DNA from 2 places in the Paenibacillus sp. FSL L8-0436 genome. Region 1 is predicted to be linked to the other one. Evidence: a T-box and tRNA genes for the amino acid it is inferred to sense, from the RefSeq annotation. Region 1 holds a T-box; the other holds one or more tRNA genes.
The links. The T-box of region 1 lies ahead of argS (arginine--tRNA ligase). A T-box ahead of a tRNA ligase gene usually reads a tRNA of that ligase, here a tRNA-Arg.

Region 1 (7,941 bases):
CCGCTTGCGTCAATCAACTGACCGGTTACCCAGCGGCTGTCCTGAGAAGCGAGGAAGGCGGCGATATCCGCAATGTCTCCGGGTTCTCCCCAACGGTTGAAAACGGATAGGCCTGCCGCATATTTTTGTCCGTCGGGACCGCTCAAAGTTCCTTCATTCATCTCGGTGTTGATGATGCCGGGTTGGATGGAGTTGACCGTAATATTCCGGTTCCCCAACTGCTTAGCCAGCAGCAGCGTAAAGGTATTGATCGCTCCTTTTGTCATGCTGTAGGTGAAGACGCCCGGTGAAGCTACCCGCGTCACGAAGGAAGAAATGTTAATGATGCGCCCGCCGTCCTTTAACAGCGGCAAAGCTTGCTGCGTTACAAAAAACGGCGCTTTGACGTTAATCGTCATCACTTCGTCAAAAGTAGCTTCTGTCGCTTCTTGGAAAGTAAGAATTTGCCCGATTCCCGCGTTGTTGACCAAAATATCGAATCCGCCGCCGTCCCCGTGCTCTTGAATCGCTTCGTCCAGCGCCGCGATCAACTCGCGAATGCCATCAGGCGTACTCAAATTGGCGCCAATCGCACAGGCGTTTCCTCCGTTTTGGGTGATTTGTTGCACGACCGCTTCCGCTTCATGGCGGCGTTGACCGTAATGTACGGCGACAAAAGCGCCCTCTTGCGCCAGACGCAACGCGATGTTGCGCCCGATCCCCCGGCTGGCCCCCGTTACTAATGCTATTTTTCCTGTCAATTTGCTCATCAGTACTCAGCTCCTTCTTTTCTGTTTCTCTATAGTTTTAACATAGAAGCCGTTATGAAATGTTGCTCTCTTATTGATTCGGGTGGCTGCACTGCCGTAGGACTAATATTTTTCAGTCCATGTTTAGTCTCATTTATTGATAAGTTTGGCGTTAGATGGTGTTTCATAGTATAAGTGTAGCTAAAAATTTGATTAAGCTAACGGGAGACGATAGTTCAATAAACACACCAAAACAAGGCTGCCGCGCATAATCGGCGGTCTTGTTACACTAACGGGCAGTTTAGTGCAACATTACCTCATAGTTCTCGTATATAGTATTGGTTCACCAAAATATGTAAATGAAGGAATGAAATAATATGAAAAAGGTTCTCACAGGAATATTCACTGCATTGATTTTATCTATTACCACTTCACCTACATACGCGGCAGACATGCAAATAAAAGTTGAAGGTGTTATTATTTCCTCCGATGTGAAGCCCGAAATTAAGAACAACCGAACAATGGTGCCTCTGCGAGCTGTCAGTGAAAATTTGGGGGCTAGGGTCAACTGGTCGGATTCGGAAATCGTGCTCACAAAAAGTAATGTGAAGGTAATCTTGCAACTGAATAGCAATACAGCAGTGAAAAACGGTAAAACGGTGCCGCTTGATGTCAAACCATATCTAAACAATAATCACACGATGGTTCCACTTCGTTTTATTGCAGAGATGTTTGGTTGCAATGTCAGTTACAGTAACAATGCAGTTAATGTCGAAGCAAAGCCCTTGGTCATCGATGGTGTAAAGGTGAAAACATTGCAACAAGAATACCGCATGACTATGGGCGGCGTAGTAAATCAAATCAATGGGAATACCTATAATGAAGCAATATATAATATTTTTGTAGAGAACAAAGGCAAGAAAGTCGAAGAACCTTCTAATTACTCATGGAGGAGTCACCTTTCAACTGGCTGGTACTATAGAAGTGGGCAATATGACTTTTTAGATCAAGAAGGGAACAGCATAAAACGTTTTGACATTTATACTTTAGTTCAATCGTTTGATGAGGACCAGGACACCGAGGTTTTGATTTATGAAGCGAATGAAAACCAATGGTATATGTTTAACTGCACAGCAAGTCAAGAGATTAGGGAGTTAATTGATACAGCATCAAAGAACGGTTTTCTAACAGAGATTAGCAATACAGTTCCGTAAAGGGTACGACAGCTTAATAACCCAAGAAAACGTGGCTGCCCATGGGATTGATCGGTGGCCTTTGTTGCGCTAACGGGAAACGTTAGTTTAATGAAACAGAGGCAGTCTAGGACATATTTTCTCGCCCTTGGATGTCTCTGTTTCTATTTCTAAGGTCAGTCTAAATCTTATTTTATGGAGTTTGCTGGTATGATAATTCTAAAAAACGCGTTGAATAAAGGCATCCAGTCTAATACTCTATTTTTTTGTTGACTCACGTAACCCGATCTGCGACCATCCCGACATAAGCCAGTAGGTTTCCCGCGAACTGTTAAGACTTATCAGGCGACTTATAAGTTAAACTCTTCCTATTCAGGTTCCGATGGTCACAATTTCACCGTACCGTCCGCCAAATCCACCATCATGGCCTTCTGCGGTCTGCACGGTTAGCCCCCGTTTCAACTCATTCATTTCATAATGTTGGTGCCTTTCCTTTTGGATTCGAAGTTCGTTCAGCCTCGCAGCCGTTCCAAGGCGCCACAGTGCGCAACAGGCGGTGTCGTCTACTTTATTTAATGCTGCCAGTACAATCTTGATATCTCGCACCTTGGCAAATGGTGAACAGTCACTTTCGACGATGGTTTCTATCCGGCTAAGAGCTGCAGCTCGGCGGGAACCTCACGTCATGTTTTCCGGGGTACTGTTCAATCAAATGCTTAGCTAATTCAACTATGGCTTTTTCTCGATTCATTTTATCCTCCTTTAGAGGGGCTATAGGATCAGAATAACATAATACTTTCTTATCAACCCCAAACCTCTGATCATGTTCTGAACATCAGCGACATGTATCTAATATTATGAGTGTGTAAGACAGTGTGCAGAACGTAAGACGAGGTTAGGTGGTGTTTATTTTATTCGGTGAGGTTTGAGAATCGGGCATACATAAAATAACCCGCCGAGCTAAAACAGCTGGCGGGTTTGTTTTTTTTCTGCAGCGTGTCGAAGCTAGGACGGAAACGCGATTTTTTTAACAGGTCTAACTTATATGCATTGATTTATTTCTCAGTGATGAAGCGATATTCGTGCTTATTGCATAGCTGGCTTGCTGATTAATACCCGCTCTACAGTCTGCCACTTCCTCCGTTACATCCGCTCCGGCTTCGGCAGGCCAAGCACCTCAAGCACTTCGCCGAGCGTTTCCTGGAATGCCGAAGTAAGCCAGAGACGGAAGCGGATGGTAAGTTGCTCCCCTTTGAGAATCGGGCAGGCGGAATAAAAGTTATTGAACAGCGAGGCCAGAGTATGCGCATAGTTGCAGATTGTATTTGGCGTCAGCTCGATGCTTGCGCTGTATAAGGTGTCTTGCCAGATGCTGAGATGTCTCAGCAGGGCAATCTCCGCTTTGTCCAGAGGGGCCGGGAAATCCGGCACCGCAGCTGGTTCAGATGCCGCATCCGCCGCCGCATCGACTGCTGCATCCGCCGTATTTACCGCCATTGCATCCGTCTTCAACGTTGCAGCTGCCGCTGCTCCCAATACGGCTCCTGTCTCCATTGCAGCAGCTTTACTGAGTACACTGCCCGCACGTGCATAGGTATACATCAGGTATACGCCGGTATTGCCGGCAATCTCGGTCGCCTGCTTGAAATCAAACACAATCTCCGTCCCCAGATTGAAACGCAGCAGATAGTAACGGATTGCAGCTGTGGCGATCAGCCGGCTGGACAGGCCGTTTTTGTCGGAGCGGGTGGCTTCAATGGTGTTCTCCATGAGCTGGACCAGCTCGGTGACCTTGATGCCGATGCCCTGACGGCCGGACATGGCGTAAGAGGTTTTGCCGTCCGAGGTATCGATCCCCAGTTCTGCGGCGGAAGCCGGACTAAGAGAAACCACGCCATAGCTTACATGATGAAGCTTCCCGGCTTGCCCGGCATATCCCAATACCTCTAAAGCCTGCTTCACCATCGCCTGCGGATACTCCTGCCGGTAATCAATGACGTTAACCACCATATCTGCCTCTCCAAAAGGCATCTGCTGTCCACTTGGACCCGTCGTCCAAACGCCTGCATTAAACTCGCTGTAGGAGAAGTTTTTGTCCAGCAGTCCGAATTTCCAGAGATGATAGGCGATGTCCTTGGCAGTGTAGGTCAAAATCCCGTTCGAGCGCACCAGCACCTTATCTTTTTGATGTTCCTCTGAATCCGCCCCTGTGCCTTCTGCTGCCGATTGCTTCAGAATCCAGCATCCCGCCAGCTTGCCCTCGGTTTCCTGAACAAAAACGGCCGTCTGTTCCAGCAGCGCAAAAGCGGAGGACCAAAATCCCTCTTTTAAAATACTGCTCTCCCACACCAGCAAATCGTAGGTGATGCCGAAGTTTTTCATTTCCTCAACATGTTCTCTCACAATCCGTTCAGCCACAAGGCTGCCGAGCCAAGCGGTATTGCCGTTTCCTTCTTCCAATGCATGGAGAATCTCCGTCCGTTTATGGACCGTCTCAGGATGTAATGCGTATTCCTTATTGATTCCGGCGTAGATATCCCAGCAATAATCACCGAAGCGGACATGATCACCTGCGAGCGGCACATTCATTAGCCCGACCACCGTATCTGCCAGCTGATTGCCAAGGTCATCCACATAGTTGTGAACTTCCACGTTGTAACCTGTTTTTCTCAAAATCCTAACCAGCGCATCTCCAATACAGGAGTTTCTCAGATGTCCAATATGCATTGATTTGTTTGGGTTCACAGAAGTATGCTCAATGATCACCTTATTCCCGTTCCCTGGCGGCAGCTCAAAGCTGTGGTTTGCCCACTCCTGCCAATCCACGTACATATTGATGAAGCCCGGAGCCGCAACCTCGATTCGCTGCAGCAATCCCTTGATCGCCTCCTGTTGCCCAAGCTCCGCTGTGATCAGCTCGGCAATAGCCATTGGGGCCTTGCGCAGGACTTTGGCCAGCTGCATGGCAATATTGCTGGAGTAGTCGCCGAAATCCGGATTAGCGGGCTGTTCAAGAGCGATGGTTAAATGTTCTGGTGCGGCAGCGCTCAGGCTGCTGAATACCTGCTGGACGCTTTGTTCCAAGCTTGTTCTGATAAGTTGGCTTAACACGGGATGAACCTCCTTTAAAATTCTTGAAGCAGATTTGCGTTACTTGTACTTAACGGGCTAAAAAACATCAAAAAAAGCCCACGTCTCTAAAAGAGACGAGGGCTTTAGCGCTCGCGGTACCACTCTCGTTGCTAAACAACTTGGTTTAGCCACCTTACAGGTTAACGGTCTTCAGCCGGGGCTTCCTACTATCAGTTCAGAAGTCCATCTCCCGGGTGCGCTTCATTAACTGGCCTGTACCGGCTCTCACTCTTCCGGCTCGCTGGGGACTAGGGTCCAAGGCAACTACTTTCCCGTTCATCGATTGTATATTGATTTTTATCAGTATAGCGAATTTATGGAATAAATCAATAGCCGATTGGATTATTTAGAAATATCAATAAATCCTTCACCAAACACGTCGCGTACATCGTGGATCGTGACAAAAGCATTTTTGTCCTCAGCCCGTACGATTTTTTTGAGCATGGAAACTTCCTGCTTACTAATTACGATGTAAAGAACTTCCTTTTCTTCGCCGGTGTAATAGCCGTATCCCCGGAGCACCGTTACTCCGCGGTCCATAATCTCTGTAACCCGTACGGCAATGCTGTCATAGTGTGCCGAGATGATGGTCACCGCTTTTTTAGGATTCAAGCCCTCGATAATGAACTCCATGGCTTTGGTTCCGATATAGAGGATGACGAACGTAAACATCATCTTTTCGATACCAATGACGAAGGCGGACAGTGCGGCAACGATAAGATCAAAGAACAGCAAGGCATAGCTTATATTCCAATCCCAATATTTATTGGCAAGACGAGCCAGAATTGTTGTACCTGCAGTCGTGCCGCCGACCCTGATGATCAATCCAATCCCGACCCCGGCAAACAGTCCCGCGAAAATAGCGTTAATCACCGGCTCATCCGAAGCGATCTGCCAGTTCTTGGTCAAGTACAGGAACAGGGAGTTAAAGGCAACGGCGATAATGGTATAGCCCGTCGTTTTTTTATCCAGCAGCTTATAGCCGATGATCAGCAAAATCCCGTTCAAGATGATGCCGACCAGCGCAGGTGACCATTTCAGCAAATAATACAGAATGATCGATATCCCTGTAACGCCACCCTCACCAAAGTCATTGGGAATCACAAATAAATTGACTGCCAGCGCAAAAATAAATGCCCCGAGAAGCAGCATAACCATATCATGTACTCTTTTGTTCATACGATATACCTCCATGATTTTAAAGCTCACACAAAAAAGCGATTAAAGGAAAAAATCATCCTTTAATCGCTTTGTAGCAAACATAAGTTGCGCAGCTCTTTTGATACTTTAATCATAACAAGCCTTATAGGGGATGTAAATGATTTTAATTCAAGTAAGGAGTCCCGTTTCAATCGGAAGCGGGCGCAGCGGTAAGATCCTTAATATCCGTTGAACCAAAGATAAGCAGCGCAATTACAATGACCAGCAGGATACCCCCGGCAAAATCTTCGCCGTCAAAATTGTCCATACGTGCTAGGCCTCCCTTTATTCCTCCACTCAAGAGTTGTCTGATTTTTTCTTCAAAGCGGCCATGATCTCGTTCAAGGTCAGGCTGCTGTTGTCGTCGAGAAAGCTGACCAGTTTATCAACGTTGCTGTCGCTCAAATTGCCAAGTGATTTATATTTGCCAACCAGGCTGACCAGAAGCGAAGCGTCCGTGAACATCTGGACAGAGTCTACCTTTAACTTGCCTGATAAAAGAAGTGCAGCCACTGCAAACTCCAGCCCCTTTGGACTTTGCGTTTTTGGGTTTGCCGGTTGTTTTTTTATGCTCGTTTTCTTTCCTTTTCCAGGAGGGGGCATGGACTCCCTTCTTTCATATACATTCTTTCAGAACAGCGGCCACTAGTGGGCGAACTCTCTTTTGTACACTTTATGCACTGCTGCAGGATTTGGTGAATGGAGCCTGTCTTCTGTCCACACCGTCAGGGTAGCACACCAATATTAATATATTGTGCGATCAATTAACACTACCGCTAGAATCAGAGTTTGATATTCACAAATGAGTGGATCGAAAGGAGGAATAAGACGGGATACCACATTATCTACTGGACCTATAGAGAATAATCCTGCTCTTGGCGTAAGACCGGCGCAGCTTGTAACTGTAAAGATTGTGAATCGGCTGCTGCAGAGGTACTGGTTATTAATATTCTAGGTTACTTCCTGGGTACTACAAGAACTTTATATGTGAGTGAAGTTGTCGAAATCGCACCAGGCGGGGTGGTGACCAGAGACTACTTTGCCGATCTGGATGCTTTCGAATTTCTTTTTACAGGCGATGACCTAGGAGAAAAAGCAGGGATTTCAGTATGGGGCAAACAAGCTGACGGTCAATTGGTGGATGCCCATCGTGTTGTAACGCATGAGAAATGGAGTGACGAGTTGTAGCATTTGCGGAGTCCGAACCCGGTAGAGTAACAAATCCTTATGTCATTCTAAAAAAAATACAGCAAACAGGGACATCCCCAGCCTTAGGCTGTGAAAGTCCCTGTTTGCTGTGCCAGGAGATAAGCAGGTATGGCCAATTTATGAAAGCATCAGGATTTCACGGATATCCTGCTCGCTTAAGGCAGAAATGGCCTCCTGGCCCGGTTGGATGACTTCGTCGATCAGGTTCTTTTTCTGCTGCTGAAGCTCGTACATCTTATCCTCGACAGTCCCCTGTGCTACAAGGCGGATCACCTGAACCACCTTCTTTTGCCCGATCCGGTGGGCCCGGTCGGCAGCTTGCTGCTCGACAGCGGGATTCCACCAGAGATCGTAGAGAATGACCGTGTCCGCTCCCGTCAGGTTCAGTCCGGTACCGCCCGCTTTTAGTGAAATCAGGAAAAGATCGCGTTCACCCTCATTGAACCTGTTGCAGAGCTCCACCCGCTGGGCTGAAGGCG
Region 2 (7,941 bases), 140 kb from region 1:
CACAGGTCTGTGCGAAGCCGCAAGGCGAAGTATACGGGCTGACGCCTGCCCGGTGCTGGAAGGTTAAGGGGAGCGGTTAGGAGTAATCCGAAGCTGTGAACCGAAGCCCCAGTAAACGGCGGCCGTAACTATAACGGTCCTAAGGTAGCGAAATTCCTTGTCAGGTAAATTCTGACCCGCACGAATGGCGTAACGACTTGGGCGCTGTCTCAACGAGAGATCCGGTGAAATTTTAATACCTGTGAAGATGCAGGTTACCCGCGACAAGACGGAAAGACCCCATGGAGCTTTACTGCAGCTTGATATTGAATTTGGGTACGATCTGTACAGGATAGGTGGGAGCCGTAGAGGCAGGAGCGCAAGCTTCTGCGGAGGCGCCGTTGGGATACCACCCTGATCGTATCTAGGTTCTAACCTGGTACCCTAATCGGGTACGGGGACCGTGTCAGGCGGGCAGTTTGACTGGGGCGGTCGCCTCCTAAAGAGTAACGGAGGCGTTCAAAGGTTCCCTCAGAATGGTTGGAAATCATTCGAAGAGTGCAAAGGCATAAGGGAGCTTGACTGCGAGACCAACAAGTCGAGCAGGGACGAAAGTCGGACTTAGTGATCCGGTGGTACCGCATGGAAGGGCCATCGCTCAACGGATAAAAGCTACCCTGGGGATAACAGGCTTATCTCCCCCAAGAGTCCACATCGACGGGGAGGTTTGGCACCTCGATGTCGGCTCATCGCATCCTGGGGCTGAAGTAGGTCCCAAGGGTTGGGCTGTTCGCCCATTAAAGCGGTACGCGAGCTGGGTTCAGAACGTCGTGAGACAGTTCGGTCCCTATCTGTCGTGGGCGCAGGAAATTTGAGAGGAGCTGTCCTTAGTACGAGAGGACCGGGATGGACGTACCGCTGGTGCATCAGTTGTTCCGCCAGGAGCATGGCTGAGTAGCTACGTACGGACGGGATAAGCGCTGAAAGCATCTAAGCGTGAAGCCCCCCTCAAGATGAGATTTCCCAATTAGTAAGACCCCTTGAAGACGACGAGGTAGATAGGTTGGAGGTGGAAGTGCAGCAATGCATGGAGCTGACCAATACTAATCGGTCGAGGGCTTATCCAATAAGTAAGACGCAGATTCGTTTCGGATTCAGTTTTCAGGAATCAAGTTCTGATTCATGAGGTCCAAGTGACCAAGTGATGAAGATTTGTTTTCAGCATTTGGCGATGCTGAGACCTGAATTTAGCATTTGTACCGCAAATGCCCGTTTGGTGGCGATAGCGGAGGGGTTCCACGCGTACCCATCCCGAACACGACCGTTAAGCCCTCCAGCGCCGATGGTACTTGGACCGAAGGGTCCTGGGAGAGTAGGACGCCGCCAAGCACAGAGACCACTGTTGATTAATCAGCAGTGGTCTTTTGTTTATGCTACGCTTTGCCAATCCTAGGAATGGAAAGAACTCAAGGGGAGATTTTTAATGATCATCTGGATTAATGGTGCGTTTGGATCTGGAAAGACGGAAACGGCTTATGCACTAAACCGCAGAATACCACAATCTTTTTTGTTCGATCCGGAGAATGCAGGATATTACATCCGAGAGAACATTCCGCACGAGATATCCCAAGAGGATTTTCAGGATCATCCTCTTTGGCGCGAAATAAACTATTCCATGCTAAAATACATAGAATCTCAGTACAGTGGAACTATTATTGTACCTATGACCATTACGGATTCCGGCTACTTTATGGAGATTGTTGGCAGACTAAGGCAAGAAGGCGTAGAGGTTCATCATTTCACCTTATGTGCTTCCCAGGAGACGCTGCTTAGAAGATTGAATAGCCGGGGTGACTCTAATAACTCTTGGCCCGCCCAACAGATTGAGCGATGTCTCAAGGGCCTTGGACAGGAGATATTTCAATGCTACCTGAATAATGATCAGTTGACAGTTGAAGAGGTAGTAGAGGCTATAGCGTTGCAGTTGGGTATCACTCTGTTACCCACATAATTTCAGCTCTAATTATTGCAGATTAGCTAGCTTGAAGATCTTACTGAAAGAAATAAATTATAAAATCCTTATAAACTATTGCTATATAGTCTTATAATTGATATAATACTTTTTGTTGTCACAAAAGACAACTTTATTGTGGCCCGTTGGTCAAGGGGTTAAGACACCTCCCTTTCACGGAGGTAACATGGGTTCGAATCCCATACGGGTCATCAACTTTTTATCGAATTCCGCAGATAAAGATTGCTTTTATCAGAAGAATGTGTTAAGATCATTAAGTTGCTTCTTTCATTGGAGGCTTAGCTCAGCTGGGAGAGCATCTGCCTTACAAGCAGAGGGTCGGGGGTTCGAACCCCTCAGCCTCCACCAGAGGATTCCCTAAATAGCGGAATGTTTAGCTTTTGGGAAGATCAAAGAAATAAACACTTTTTACTGACGCGGGGTGGAGCAGCCCGGTAGCTCGTCGGGCTCATAACCCGAAGGCCGCAGGTTCAAATCCTGCCCCCGCAATTATTTGGAACCGTGGTGTAGTTGGCCTAACATGCCTGCCTGTCACGCAGGAGATCGCGGGTTCGAATCCCGTCGGTTCCGCCATTTATGGCACCGGGTTAGAATCTCAGCAATATGATACATACTGTGTGCGGACGTGGCTCAGCGGTAGAGCATCGCCTTGCCAAGGCGAGGGTCGCGGGTTCGATTCCCGTCGTCCGCTCCATAATATGCGCCCTTAGCTCAGCTGGATAGAGCGTTTGACTACGAATCAAAAGGCCGGGAGTTCGAATCTCTCAGGGCGCGCCATTTTTACTCTAATAATTAAATATACGCCGGCGTGGCGGAATGGCAGACGCGCTCGACTCAAAATCGAGTGGGAAACCGTGGAGGTTCGAGTCCTCTCGCCGGTATTAGCTAAAAGGCTTATGAAATTGTGGTTTACACAATCTCATAAGCCTTTTTTATATATTTTGATTGTCTGACTTATCGTTTTTGCAAAAGAAACTTTTGACCTCAATTTGATGCCATTGTCCGTAATCTCAAAATAGATCGAATCGATTCTGCGGTAAATGTGGATGTGAATGATTCCTTTGCCCAGCTTTTTTTCCACACCGTGAACAACGGCATTTTCCACCAAGGGTTCGACACTGAGCTTGGGAAGCAACAGATCCAGTATCGCCTCGTCCTCAATATGGATCGTATACTCAATTTTATCCTCAAACCTTTCTTTCTGCAGATAAAGATAAAATTTGATATAATCCAGTTCCTGACGAATCGGGACCTTGGCCAGACTACTGGAATAAATACCTGCCTGCAGCAGCTCCGTAAGCGACGTCACCGTTTTGTAAACGGTCTCATCTTTAGATAATTTTGCTTTGTAGCCAATGGTAATCAACGTATTGAACAGAAAATGGGATTCATCTGGGCTTGCAAAAAATTGATCTCCGACTCTTTGATCAGCAGGTGATTCTCATAAACTTCCTTGATGAGATAATTGATTTCTTCCGTCATTCTGTTGAAGGTGGTACTCAACTGATTGAGCTCCACATCTTTGTAGGCCGGCATCCTTGTGTTGTAATCACCTTTCTTTACCGAGCTATCTATTCCAGTGCCGATAAGCAAGAGTTGGGTTCTATCGTTTCTCCCGCTGTCTATGTGCTGAAAGACAATGCCGAAGTAAGTGAGGTCAAGATCAACCAGGAAAGCTACCTGGCCGTTTCGCGCAGCATCGGCACAACCGGTCTTACCTTCATTGCAGGCATCCCTAAGAAGCAAGTACTCTCCAAGTTGTCCGAAAGCATGCGTAATTACATTTGGATTATCGCTCTGATTGCTTTCATATCCCTCGCAGCAGGCGTCCTGTTATCTCTTCGCTTTACCCGAGTCATCCGTGATCTGCTGCGGAGTATCCGTAATCAATAAAAGTGAAATGGAAGAAGACCTGAGATACAGCCTTATGTTCAACAACGCTTGGAATATCAGCCTGCTGTCAACGGCTTATGTTTTTTTTGATGCGCACAATTATATATCCGTTCTAAAGTCACAGCCCAACATTGAACAAATTAACAAGAACAATCTCGCTGTCTATCATTCGGTTAAGGGCATCGTTAGGGGCAAGGAATCGCCAGAAAAAGCTGAATAGTAATAACCGTCTGCAGCCCTGGCAATTGTAGGATCAGCACCGCCCATAAGCGGGCTTACATAATTAGAAGTTACATCTGCATTAGAGATGCCTGACAGCAATAATGAAAGTATTATCGCAAAGGATAACATAATAAAACTTTTTTTCTTCATAGTAATCTCCTTCTCTAATTAATTTTTAATAAGAACGAAGGATAGCTTTCTTGCAATCATGGTGCCAGGTTTTAAAAACGATATGTTCACTTTACACCCCCCATAAAGATACGGATCACTGATTGTAACCGCTTGCATATTTTTCCTGTAGCGTTACGCATTCATTATAAAATAAAAGCGGAACTATTTTTCGGCATCATGTTTTGCGATATTTTGAGGGATTATATTTGCAGGAGAAGAGTCGTGAATAGAAACTCGATTTCCTTGCTTTTTTTTAGCTTTCTTATGCTTTTTTTACTTTATGCCTGATACGCGAAATCTACCTTACGCATACTCATTCAGGGCCAAAAGTTTCAACGATGTTTTTTCCGGAGATTCCGCCATCTGAGGATTATCTCCAATCATTGCTGGATGCGGTAGTTAAAAATACGGAATTTTGTTTAAAAAATAAAATGGAAACAAGAGCCTATTACGGAACATGTGAGATTAATGGATATTACTGTAATAGAAATGAAAGAGCATTTCCTTTCAATAATAAAGGACATGTCTTGCAATTTAGAGATTCTTCAAATTATCCCTTGGTGAGCTTAATCAATATAGCTTGTCATCCAACGGTTTTGGCAAAAGATAATCTTTTCATTTCAAGTGATTATTTGGGTGAATTGAGAGAAGAATATGCTCGTTTGACTCAAGCCCTGGCCATAATCGTGATGGAGAATGCGGAGACGTTAGCACACGGTTTACCCGAAAAGGTGATGATTTCGAAGAAACTCGCAGAATTGGAAAGGGGATAGGAGTATTGAATTTGATTAAAGCAAAAAGTTAAACTGAAGAGATATTCACTTTGAATTAAAAACGGAAGAAGCAGTCAGCTTTCTGCTGGCTGCTTTTACTTTTGGCAGGTTAAGTAAGATTGAACCTCTGTCTTGAAATCCGGATAAATTCGGACATAGCTGCAGTTTCATAAGTATCTCTACGACGTATGAATAGAGTCGGGGTTTTATAGAACTCGTCCGAGATTTGTTGAGATCGCAAGTTATATTGAACCATGGCTCTTTCAATCACCGAGCGAGGTAAAAGGGATACCCCGAGACCAGCATGAATACATCCAAGGATTCCTTCCAATGTTCCGAACTCCATGATTTTAGCAGGAATAATTCCTTGTAAATGTAACCAATCCTCAAGTTTTCGTCGGTATGAACACCCAACACGAAATACTAGTAAAGTCAGATTTCGCAATTGTTCCGGCTGGTCTATTGAGGGGAATTGCCCTCCCGATATGAACACAAGCTCCTCAACCCCCACCTCAGTAATAACGAGCTCAGCATGATCAACTGGCGCAGCTACGAAAGCTCCGTCCAACTCGTATTTCAACACTAAATGAATAAGTTCTTCCGTCGTTCCAGTTTTTAAAGCCAAATCCACCTCTGGATAAGCTTTAAGGTAATCGGTAAGAATAGATGGTAGCCGAACCGCTGCTGTGGTTTCGGGCGATCCGATCCGAAGTGGCCCTCTTGGGATCGAGTTATCTGCCACGACCCGTTCTGCCTCTTGAGTAAGAAAGACAATTTTCTCAGCATAGGACTTGAGTGTCTCTCCAGATGTTGTGAGCCGGACTCCTTGCCGCCCACGACGAAATAGCGATGTTTTCAGTTCTTTTTCAAGCTGCTGGATACGGATACTTATACTCGACTGAACATATTCCATTTTTTCGGCTGCTTTGGTAATGCTTCCTTCGTTTGCAACTGCCAGAAAAATCTGCATGTCCCGGATGTCCACCGTCATTCCTCCATCTAATTATTGATAATTTTAATATTACTTATCGTTTAGATTCATTTTACACGATATCTTTAAAAAGTTACAATTAGTTTAGAAAGAGGCGGGTCTTATGAAGAAAACAGGAGGTTACAAAATGACAACTTATCATTCATTAGAGATAGAAGGGTTAAACATATTTTATCGTGAGGCTGGTAATCCGAATAAACCAGTCATTTTATTGCTTCATGGCTTTCCGTCCGCAAGTCATATGTTCAGAGAACTAATACCTATTTTAGAAAAAGACTACTATTTAATTGCTCCTGATTATCCGGGGTTCGGGAATACCTCATCGCCTGACAGAGAGGATTTCCCTTATACATTTGACCATATCACTGAAATTATTGAAGCTTTCATTGATAAGCTAAAACTTACCAGATATGCATTATATGTTTTTGATTATGGAGCCCCTATTGGCTTTCGTATAGCCATGCACCATCCAGAACGTGTGACAGCAATAATAAGCCAAAATGGCAACATTTATCGTGAAGGATTAGGTGGGAAATGGGCGGTGCGAGAAGAATATTGGCAAAATCCTACGCAAGAAAAAAGAGAAAGTTATCGGACAGCGTTTGCGCCCAACACGATCAAAGGCCAATATGTTGATGGAACAAAGGAAAGCCAAGTTTCCCCAGATGGTTATACTCTTGATATTGCTTATATGTCCCGGCCAGGAAATGATGAGAAACAATTGGATTTAATTTTTGATTACCAAAATAATGTAAAGATGTACCCGGAGTTTCAACAGTATCTCCGAGAATATCAGCCACCCTTATTGGTAGTGTGGGGTGAAAATGATATTTCATTTATTCCGGCTGGTGCTGAAGCTTTTAAGAAAGATTTACCTAATGCCGAGATTCATTTATTAGATACTGGGCACTTTGCATTGGAAACACATGCATATGAAATTGGAGAACTAATGCTAATTTTTTAAAAAAATAATGGAATTTGAAAAGGGATAATTTGAATTTAGAAGGGTGACAGGTCAGTAGCATGGAGAATTCAGAAGCTAAAAATGCGAAATTGCCTAATTCCACAAAGACTATGGTCGGTGGATTAGTTATGCTTATCATTGCAATGGGGATCGGACGTTTTCATATACTTCCATACTTCCATTGATGCAATCACAAGCTAATCTATCCGCTACGGAATCCGGATATTTGGCAGGGAGTAATAACTTGGGTTACCTTATCGCTGCCTTTGGTGCTTGTTGCTGCTGCTATAATATTGCTATCCGGTGCAGTCATTTCAAGTCAAAAAGAAACGATAGGAAATTTGAACTATGCTCGTATTCATCCTAATCAAGAGCTTAGTTAGATCCTGGACAATTTGTATTGGAACCAAGATACGAATGGAATTGGTGAATTGATTCCTATTGGAGGAATAGAGATGCAAATAGGTTTTTTTGATTCTGGTATTGGAGGCATTACTGTATTGCATGATACATTAGAAGTTTTACCTAATGAAGATTATTTGTATTACGCAGATACATTAAATGTTCCATATGGGCACAAAACGAAAGATGACGTTAAAAAGTATGTTTTAAATGCTATAGAATTTCTTAGCCAGCAAAAAGTAAAAGCGATAGTAATGGCTTGTAATACTGCCACAAGCGCAGCAATCGAAGAAATAAGGGCAAAATACAGTATTCCAATCATTGGTATGGAGCCTGCTGTAAAACCAGCTGTTAAAACAAAAAGAAATATAGATAAACGAATTTTGGTAACTGCTACTGCTTTTACTCTAAGGGAAGAAAGACTTCAAAATCTTATTACTAAATTAGATAACGAACATGTTGTTGATTTATTACCTCTTCCGAAATTAGTTCAGTTTGCAGAAAGTTTTGAGTT

Region 2: it has a tRNA-Arg gene. The T-box ahead of argS (arginine--tRNA ligase) is inferred to sense a tRNA for this amino acid. The anticodon was not compared.

What each region holds. Positions count from the first base shown of each region.
Region 1 covers NZ_CP151955.1:6,037,968-6,045,908, reverse strand. The annotation lists gene NSS79_RS27940 (SDR family oxidoreductase) at 1-749, opposite strand, end outside; gene NSS79_RS27935 (copper amine oxidase N-terminal domain-containing protein) at 1,106-1,942, shown strand; gene argS (arginine--tRNA ligase) at 3,065-5,032, opposite strand; T-box leader at 5,121-5,342, opposite strand; gene NSS79_RS27925 (YitT family protein) at 5,396-6,232, opposite strand; gene NSS79_RS27920 (hypothetical protein) at 6,551-6,766, opposite strand; gene NSS79_RS27915 (hypothetical protein) at 7,277-7,441, shown strand; gene NSS79_RS27910 (DEAD/DEAH box helicase) at 7,580-7,941, opposite strand, start outside.
Region 2 covers NZ_CP151955.1:5,898,090-5,906,030, reverse strand. The annotation lists rRNA gene NSS79_RS27355 (23S ribosomal RNA) at 1-1,106, shown strand, start outside; rRNA gene rrf (5S ribosomal RNA) at 1,252-1,368, shown strand; gene NSS79_RS27345 (AAA family ATPase) at 1,463-1,990, shown strand; tRNA gene NSS79_RS27340 (tRNA-Glu) at 2,131-2,202, shown strand; tRNA gene NSS79_RS27335 (tRNA-Val) at 2,284-2,359, shown strand; tRNA gene NSS79_RS27330 (tRNA-Met) at 2,427-2,500, shown strand; tRNA gene NSS79_RS27325 (tRNA-Asp) at 2,507-2,584, shown strand; tRNA gene NSS79_RS27320 (tRNA-Gly) at 2,631-2,705, shown strand; tRNA gene NSS79_RS27315 (tRNA-Arg) at 2,712-2,788, shown strand; tRNA gene NSS79_RS27310 (tRNA-Leu) at 2,814-2,892, shown strand; gene NSS79_RS27305 (histidine kinase) at 2,931-3,389, opposite strand; gene NSS79_RS27300 (hypothetical protein) at 3,410-3,904, shown strand; gene NSS79_RS27295 (hypothetical protein) at 4,070-4,276, opposite strand; gene NSS79_RS27290 (hypothetical protein) at 4,681-5,070, shown strand; gene NSS79_RS27285 (LysR family transcriptional regulator) at 5,180-6,055, opposite strand; gene NSS79_RS27280 (alpha/beta hydrolase) at 6,189-7,025, shown strand; gene NSS79_RS27275 (hypothetical protein) at 7,210-7,392, shown strand; gene murI (glutamate racemase) at 7,481-7,941, shown strand, end outside.